Azoarcus sp. KH32C: one gene and its partner. Each later gene encodes a partner of the first gene's protein in a complex. Links are inferred from orthologs where the notes say so. Each region holds a gene or a part of one and is shown on either strand. Other genes may lie near its edges.

Region 1 (5,322 bases):
ATCAGCGACTTCGGCTTTGCGAAACGCAAGGCCGCACGCCAGCTCGGCGCGACCGACGCCGATGCACTGCCCAACAACGCCGAGATCGAAGCCGAACTGAGGGCCTGGCAGGCGCTATACCAGGACGAGGAGCAGGCCGAGCGCCTGCTCGAAATGCGCAGGGCGGCGGTGGACGTCATGCGTCTGCTCGGGGAATTCCGCCCCTACCTGACTGGCGGCGCACTGGACGGCACCGCCGGCCGCTATACCGAAGTCGATGTCGAGCTCTATCCGGAAAGCGCGAAAGAAGTCGAGATCTTCTTCCTCAATCAGAACATCCGCTACGAACATCGCGAACCGCGCCGGCCGGCACCCAATACGCCGGAAGCCATTCTGAGCTTTGACTGGGACCAGGTGCCGATCCGGCTGTCCATCTATGAAGGGCAAGGCGAGCGCACGTCACGCCGCCATGGCGAACGGGCCCGCCTACCGGCCGTTGAAGCCCTGCTTGCCGCCGACGAGCGCGCAGCCGCCGAAGCAGCGAACCTCGCGCAAGAATGAAGCGCCCGGGCACCGCGCTCCTTGTCGTCGCCGTCGCGGCACTCTCGGCGCTCGCCGGGTATTGGATGCAACACCGCCTGCGATCCGACGACGTGCCTGCGGTGACGGCCGAGCAAGGGGCGCCCATCCTGGCCCTGACCCTGCCGGACACGGACAATCGCCCGCAAGCGCTTGGGCAATGGCGCGGCAAGGTGCTTGTCGTGAATTTCTGGGCGACCTGGTGCCCACCTTGCCTGCGCGAACTGCCCGAATTCTCCGAGGTCGCCCGCCGCCATGCCGACCAGCCGGTGCAGTTCGTCGGCATCAGTATCGACCGCATCGAAAATGTGCGGCATTTTGTAAGCAACACCCAAATTCCATATCCGTTGCTGATAGGCTCGCCGGAAATCGTGAACCTCACCGTTCCGCTCGGCAACACAGCTCGCGCACTGCCATTCACAGCAATCTTGGACCAAGGCGGGGCGCTGCGATTTGTGAAGCTGGGTACCTTGAACGCCGACGAACTAGCAGGCAAAATCCGCGCACTGCTCGACAGACCCTGAGCGCTGCAGTGCCTTTTTTCTGGACAAATTGCAGCCAATTGCGGCAAACTTGCCGACATGACGCGCTCAAAACGCAGCAAATCTTCAGAATCGGCACCCCCGCCGCAGACCCGTATCCTGGTCCTGCACGGCCCCAATCTGAACCTTCTAGGCACCCGAGAACCCGAGGTTTACGGGCGCACTACGCTCGCCGACATCCATTCCGCAATGGATGCGCGCGGCCGCGCCGACGGCGTGGTGGTGGAAAGCTTCCAAAGCAACCACGAAGGGCAGCTGATCGATCGCGTCCAGGCTGCCGCCGTCGAAGGCGTCAGCTACATCATCATCAACCCGGCTGGCTATACGCACACCAGCGTCGCGCTGCGTGACGCGCTTGCCGCCGTGGCGATTCCCTACGTGGAAGTGCATCTGTCGAACATCCACGCGCGGGAAGCCTTCCGGCATCACTCCTATTTTTCCGATCGCGCCAGCGGCGTGATCTGCGGGCTGGGCGCATACGGCTACATGGCCGCTCTCGAATTCGCCCTGACCCAGCTGCGGAAAACCTGAAAAAACAACCCTCTGGCAGCGCCCTCGCGGCGCCGGCCGTCTGGAGAACCACAATGGATCTGCGCAAGCTGAAGAAACTCATCGACCTCGTCCAGGAATCGGGCATCTCCGAACTCGAAGTGACCGAAGGCGAAGAGAAGGTTCGCATTGCCAAGCACATCGCGGCCCCCACCGCCGCAGCCTATCTGGCGCCGGCCCCCGCCGCCGTCGCTGCTGCCCCGGCCGCCGCACCTGCCGCCACGGCCCCTGCGGCCGACGCCCTGCCCGAGGGACATGTCGTCAAGTCGCCGATGGTCGGCACCTTCTATCGCGCAACCGCTCCCGGCGCAGCCCCGCTCGTCGATGTCGGCCAGAGCGTGGCCATCGGTGACCGTCTGTGCATCATCGAAGCGATGAAGCTGATGAACGAGATCGAGTCCGAATTCGCCGGCACCGTAAAGGCGATCCTGGTCGAGAACGGCCAGCCGGTCGAATACGGCCAGCCGCTGTTCGTAATCGGCTGATCCGCCCATGTTTGAAAAAATCCTGATCGCGAACCGCGGCGAAATCGCCCTGCGCGTACTGCGCGCATGCCGCGAGCTCGGCATCCGCACGGTCGCAGTCCATTCGGAAGCCGACACCGAGGCGAAATACGTCAAGCTCGCCGACGAGTCGGTCTGTATCGGCCCGGCGGCGTCCGGCCTGAGCTACCTCAACGTGCCCGCCATCATTTCGGCCGCCGAAGTCACCGACGCCGAAGCGATTCACCCCGGCTACGGCTTCCTCTCTGAAAACGCCGATTTCGCCGAGCGCGTCGAACAATCCGGATTCGTCTTCATCGGCCCGCGTCCCGACACCATCCGCCTGATGGGCGACAAGGTCAGCGCCAAGGACGCGATGAAGGCGACCGGCGTTCCCTGCGTGCCCGGTTCCGACGGCGCACTGCCGGACGACCCGAAGGCGATCATCAAGATCGCACGCGGCATCGGCTACCCGGTGATCATCAAGGCGGCGGGCGGCGGCGGCGGGCGCGGCATGCGCGTCGTGCACACCGAGGCGGCGCTGCTCAATGCCGTTGCGACGACGCGCGCGGAAGCGCAGGCGGCGTTCGGCAACCCCGTCGTGTACATGGAGAAGTTCCTCGAGAACCCTCGCCACGTAGAAATCCAGGTGCTCGCCGACGAGCACGGCAACGCGGTTTACCTCGGCGAGCGCGACTGCTCGATGCAGCGCCGCCACCAGAAGGTGATCGAGGAAGCCCCTGCGCCCGGCATCGACCGCAAGACGATCGCCAAGGTCGGCGAACGCTGCGCCGAAGCCTGCCGCAAGATCGGCTACCGCGGCGCGGGCACCTTCGAGTTCCTGTTCGAGAACGGCGAGTTCTACTTCATCGAGATGAACACGCGCGTGCAGGTCGAGCACCCGGTCACCGAACTGATTACCGGCATCGACATCGTGCAGGCCCAAATCCGCATCGCGGCCAACGAGAAGCTGTGGTTCGGCCAGAAGGATATCGCCTTCCGCGGCCACGCGATCGAATGCCGCATCAACGCCGAAGACCCGTTCAAGTTCACGCCCTGCCCGGGCCGCATCACGAATTGGCACGTGCCCGGCGGCCCCGGCATCCGCGTCGATTCGCACGTGTACAACGGCTACATGATCCCGCCGCATTACGACTCGATGATCGGCAAGCTGATCGCCTACGGCGACACGCGCGAGCAGGCGCTGCGGCGCATGCGGATCGCACTGTCCGAAATGGCGGTCGAAGGCATCAAGACCAACATCGCGCTGCATCAGGAACTGATGCTCGACGCGCGCTTCATCGAAGGCGGCACCAGCATCCATTACCTGGAACACAAGCTGGCCGACCGCAACGAAGTGAAAAAGACCTGATCGAACGGAACGGACATGTGGATATCGGTCACGCTGCAGGCTGACGCCCGAAAGGCCGAGGCGCTCTCCGACGCCCTGATGGAGGCGGGGGCGCTGTCGGTCAGCATCGAGGACGCCGACGCCGGCACCGAGGCCGAAAAGCCGCAGTTCGGCGAACCCGGCCACCTCCCCGTGGGGCTGTGGGATCACAGCCGGGTGCTGGCGCTGTTCGATGCCGGTAGCGACATCGCGGTCGCGCTGGCCCGCGCGGCGGCGGAGGCCGGCTTCGATGTCGTTCCGCCGTTCACGCTGGAAGAAGTCGCCGAACAGAACTGGGTCCAGCTCACGCAAAGCCAGTTCGACCCGATCCAGATCAACGAGCGCATGTGGATCGTGCCCTCGTGGCACGACGCGCCGAACCCGGACGCGATCAATATCGAGCTCGATCCCGGCATGGCTTTCGGCACCGGATCGCACCCGACGACGCGGCTGTGCCTTGAGTGGCTATGCGATGCCGTGCAGCCCGGCGCGAATGTGCTCGACTACGGCTGCGGCTCGGGGATTCTCGGGATTGCGGCAGCACGTCTGGGTGCAGGCGACGTGCTCGGTATCGACATCGACGACAAGGCACTCGAAGCCGCGCAGGACAACGCGCAACGCAACAACGTATCGATCCGCTTGCAGCATTCGCGCGAGCCGCTCGACACCACCTTCAACGTCGTCGTCGCCAACATCCTGACCAATCCGCTGTGCGTGCTTGCGCCCGCGCTCGCCGCACGTGTCGCGCCCGGGGGCCGGATCGCGTTGTCGGGCGTGCTGGATACCCAGACCGATCAGGTCATCGCGGCTTACGCTCCCTTCCTCGAACTCCGCGTCGGAGCGACGCGCGAAGGCTGGGCGCGACTCGAAGGCTTCCGCCCGGCTGAAACGGGCGGCGTCCGCTGATGTTTGCGCGCTGCCCGGCCTGCCAGACAGTATTCCGGGTCCGGCCCGAGCAGCTGCGCACCCATGCGGGGCAGGTCCGCTGCGGACACTGCCTGAACGCGTTCGACGCACTCGACAACCTGTTGGAGGACGGCGCTTCGATGCCCGCGCCTGCAACGCCGTCGCCCGCCCCCCCGGTCGAACCGGCGCCGTCCGCACCGGAACATCCCGCGCCCGAGCTCTCCGCACCTGCGGCAGTGGAACCGCGGCGGGTGGATATGGACCTGACGGACCTGGATCTGACCGCGCCGAGTCCACCCGTGACGAAAGACGCGAGCGAACACTTCTTCGTACTGGAAGAGCGCGTCGCCGAGCCCAAGCCGGCGGAGCCGGCCTCGCCGCCCGATCTGGATTTCGATATCCCGGAAACGCTGGTTCCGTTCCGCCGCCGCGGCGCGCCCCCGCCCCCTCCCCGCCAAGTCCAAACAACACCTTCGCCTGGGGGCCACGACTTCGTCTTCGAGCCGATCGAGTTCATTGAGCCGCCACCGCCCGGCCCGGCATCGCCCGTCGCAAGGTCGGCGCAGAACGACGCGGAACCGAAATCATCCGTCTCGGACAGCGAAGCCCCCCTGATGGACTCCGACACGGTGCAGGAGACGTCTTCAGCCGCGCTCCATCCCTGGGAGCACGAGCCCGCCGACAGGATCGAGCCTCGGCTGACAACGCCCGCCGAGCAGCAACCTGTTTCCCCGGCAGCGGAACCACCCCCGCTGATCGGCGGAATCGCGGCTCGGGCCGACGAGGAACGCGCGGACGAGCCCCCTGAGTCCGAAGCCGAGGGGACGGTCAATGACTACGCTCCGCCCACTCAATCAGCGATGAAGCGTTGGCTGCTCGGACTGGGGATGGGGGT
Region 2 (3,713 bases), 670 kb from region 1 along the record:
CGACACGATCCTGGATCAAACGAACGACGCCTTCCACATCCTTGTCTGCGAGCATCCCCAACACCGCCCACGTCTCAGGGAAGAATCCCATGTTCGAGAGGTTTTCGGACAGCACGCCGGCGGCCTGAGGGTTGTGGGCGACATCAAGAACTACCGACGGCTTTCCGGGGAGAACCTGGAACCGCCCGGGGAGTTCGACGAGCATCATCCCCTGGCGCACCGCCTGCATCGACACCGGAATCCGATTGCGGAGAGTCTCCAGGGCCATCATTACAGCCGATGCATTCAGCAATTGGTTGGCACCGCGCAAGGCCGGATACGCGAGACCGCCACGACGCGTTCCGCTCCGGCTCCACCAGACCCACTGCGTCCGATCGCCGGAGAACCCGAAATCCTCGGTGACAAGGCGCAAGTCGGCCCGGATCTCGCGCGCGTGGGCGACCAGCGACGCTGGCGGCAGCGGGTCCGAACAGATCGCGGGACGCTCCGATCGAAAGATCCCCGCCTTCTCGAAACCGATCTTCTCGCGCGTATCTCCGAGGTAGTCCATGTGATCCATAGCCACACCGGTGACGATTGCGCAGTCGGGATCGATCGCATTGACGGCGTCGAGCCGTCCGCCAAGGCCAACCTCGAGAATCAGTACGTCAAGCGGTTCCCGACAGAAGCAATGCCACGCCGCGAGCGTACCATGTTCGAAATAGGTCAGCGGCACCGCCCCGCGCACAGCCTCGACCGCGGCGAAGCCCTCAACAAGACGCTCGTCGGACAGTTCCACCCCATTGATGCGGACGCGTTCGTTGTAGCGCACGAGATGCGGGGATGTATAGCAGCCGACGCGGTAGCCGGCAGCCAGCAGGATCGCCTCGAGCATTGCGCAGGTCGACCCCTTGCCGTTCGTCCCGCCGACCGTGATGACCACGGCGTCGCTGACTGACTTGAGTGCATCCCGCACTTGCAGGACGCGCTCCAAACCGAGCTGGATGAACTGCGCATGCCTGCTTTCAAGCAGTTCGAGCCAACCGCTCAACGTATCAGGAAATTCCATGTGACGCGATGAAAAGATCAGACGCCGATCGCAGGCTGCCGCGTCAGCAGCGTAAGAACCTGAGCCAGCTTCGCGCGCATTTCGCGCCGATCGACGATCATGTCGATCGCCCCCTTCTCGAGCAGAAACTCGGATCGCTGGAAGCCCTCAGGCAGCGTTTCACGCACGGTCTGCTCGATCACGCGCGGCCCGGCAAAGCCGATCAGCGCGCCCGGCTCGGCGATCACTACGTCGCCCATGAACGCAAAGCTCGCGGACACTCCCCCCATCGTCGGATCGGTAAGGATCGTCAGGAAAGGCAGCTTGCGCTGCGTCAGTTGCGTCAGGACCGCGGTCGTCTTCGCCATCTGCATCAGCGAGAACAAACCTTCCTGCATCCGTGCTCCACCCGTTGCCGTGATGCAGATGAAAGGCAGGCGTTGCTCCAATGCGGCTTTCGCCCCCCGCACGAAGCGTTCGCCGACGACGGAGCCCATGGAGCCGCCGAGAAATTCGAACTCGAAACACGCGACCACCACCGGCACGGTAAGGATGGAACCTTGCATGACGACCATCGCGTCGGCTTCGCCCGTGTCGTCGATCGCGGTGGAGAGGCGTTCGGTATAGCGGCGCGAATCCTTGAACTTGAGCGGATCGACCGGAAGCACCTCGTTCCCGATTTCGAAGCGCCCCTCGGCATCGAGCAGAAGATCGAGGCGTGCCCGCGCGCGCAGGCGCTGATGGTGACCACACTTGGGGCAAACGCTCTGATTGCTTTCAAGATCGGAACGATAAAGCACCGCCTCACAGGCGGGACACTTGCTCCACAGGCCTTCCGGAATGGACTTGCGTGCTGCGGATTCCGCCCGCTTGATCTTGGGCGGCAGAAGTTTCTGAAGCCAACTCATCGCGGCGCTCCCTGAATCTGATCGAGTGCGGAACGGATACCGCTCACGAACGAGCGCACGTTTTCAACCGCCTGGTCCCGCGGACTTTTTTCGATTTCTTCGATGATCCGACTGCCGATCACCACCGCATCGGCCACCTCGCCAATCCGGCGTGCCGATTCGGCATCCCGGATTCCAAACCCGACGCCGACCGGCATCCCTACCCGGGCACGGATGTGCGGCAGACGTGCCGCCACCTCGTCAAAGTCGAGCGCCGCCGAGCCGGTCACCCCCTTCAGCGACACGTAGTAGATGTAGCCACTGCCAGCGCGGGCAACGTCGTCGAAACGCTGCTCGGTCGAGGTCGGGGCCAGCAGGAAGATCGGATCGAGTCCAGCCTTTCGCACTGCCGCCGAGAACGCCTCGCACTCCTCCGGCGGATAGTCGACAACGAGCACGCCGTCGACTCCCGCGTCGCGGGCAGCTTCGACGAAACGCTCGACGCCCATCGCCTCAATCGGGTTGGCGTATCCCATCAAGACGACCGGCGTCACCTGGTTCCCACCCCGGAATGCGCTCACAACCTCGAGCACTTTGCGGAGGTTCATGCCATTCGCCAGGGCGCGCTCCGATGCGCGCTGGATGGTCGGCCCATCGGCCATCGGATCCGAAAACGGCACGCCAAGCTCGATGATGTCCGCCCCCCCTTCGACGAGTGCCTGCATCAAGGGCAGGGTCAAATCGGGCGCCGGATCTCCGGCGGTGATGAACGGAATCAGCGCCCGCCGCCCGTTGGCCTGCAAACGCTGAAATACTGACTGGATTCTTGACATAGGGATTTCGCACAGGCGCGGGCCGCAGCGGCCCGCGGAAATCAGAACTGGATGCCGGAACGCTCGGCGACCGTATGCATGTCCTTGTCGCCACGACCGGACAGATTGACCAGCAGAACCTTGTCGCGAGGCAAGGTCGGCGCAAGCTTTGCCGCATAGGCCAGCGCGTGGGACGACTCCAGCGCCGGGATGATGCCTTCCAGGCGGCACAGATCGTGGAACGCCTTCAGCGCCTCGGCATCGGTCACCCCAACGTATTCGGCCCGTTCGCTGTCCTTCAGCCACGCATGCTCGGGACCGACGCCCGGATAGTCGAGACCGGCGGAAATCGAATGCGTCTCGATGATCTGGCCGTCGTCATCCTGCAGCAGATAGGTGCGGTTGCCGTGAAGCACGCCCGGCCGACCGGCCGTCAGGCTGGCCGCATGATGACCGGTCTCGACACCTTCGCCGGCCGCCTCGACGCCGACGAGGCGCACGCCGGCAATGTCGATGTAGGGATAGAAGATCCCCATGGCGTTCGAACCGCCACCGACGCAGGCAATCACATAGTCCGGCTGGCGCCCCACCATCTCAGGCATCTGTGTGAGGCACTCGGTACCGATCACGGCCTGGAAATCACGCACCATCATCGGGTACGGATGGGGACCGGCGACGGTTCCGATGATGTAGAAGGTGTCGTGGATGTTGGTCACCCAATCGCGCATCGCCTCATTGAGCGCGTCCTTCAGCGTCTTGGAGCCCGATTCGACCGGAACGACACGTGCGCCGAGCAGCTTCATCCGATAGACGTTGGCGGCCTGGCGCTTGATGTCTTCGGCGCCCATGTAGACGACGCATTCCATGCCGTAGCGGGCGGCCACGGTCGCCGTCGCGACCCCATGCTGCCCGGCTCCGGTTTCGGCAATCACGCGCGGCTTGCCCATATAGCGGGCAACCAGCGCCTGGCCGATGCAGTTGTTTACC

The links.
Region 2: the proteins of accC (region 1) and accD are in contact, whole or in part, in a solved structure (PDB 8UXZ), measured with the Escherichia coli proteins. The link is inferred for Azoarcus sp. KH32C from one-to-one orthologs.

Annotation. Positions count from the first base shown.
Region 1 is NC_020516.1:4,153,790-4,159,111, forward strand. The notes cover bases 1,373-4,322. They hold accC (acetyl-CoA carboxylase biotin carboxylase subunit), read left to right. Parts: upstream 1,373-2,141; coding sequence 2,142-3,503; downstream 3,504-4,322. Other genes in these bases: aroQ (type II 3-dehydroquinate dehydratase), read left to right, coding at 1,373-1,631; accB (acetyl-CoA carboxylase biotin carboxyl carrier protein), read left to right, coding at 1,685-2,134; prmA (50S ribosomal protein L11 methyltransferase), read left to right, coding at 3,519-4,322. In the rest of the region: AZKH_RS18550 (hypothetical protein), read left to right, coding at 1-540; AZKH_RS18555 (TlpA disulfide reductase family protein), read left to right, coding at 537-1,082; more of aroQ, read left to right, coding at 1,140-1,372; more of prmA, read left to right, coding at 4,323-4,427; AZKH_RS18580 (zinc-ribbon and DUF3426 domain-containing protein), read left to right, coding at 4,427-5,322. UniProt on the Escherichia coli protein: This protein is a component of the acetyl coenzyme A carboxylase complex; first, biotin carboxylase catalyzes the carboxylation of the carrier protein and then the transcarboxylase transfers the carboxyl group to form malonyl-CoA.
Region 2 is NC_020516.1:3,481,311-3,485,023, forward strand. What follows is about bases 1-2,972. They hold accD (acetyl-CoA carboxylase, carboxyltransferase subunit beta), read right to left. Parts: upstream 1,936-2,972; coding sequence 1,066-1,935; downstream 1-1,065. Other genes in these bases: folC (bifunctional tetrahydrofolate synthase/dihydrofolate synthase), read right to left, coding at 1-1,048; trpA (tryptophan synthase subunit alpha), read right to left, coding at 1,932-2,747; trpB (tryptophan synthase subunit beta), read right to left, coding at 2,789-2,972. Outside these bases: more of trpB, read right to left, coding at 2,973-3,713.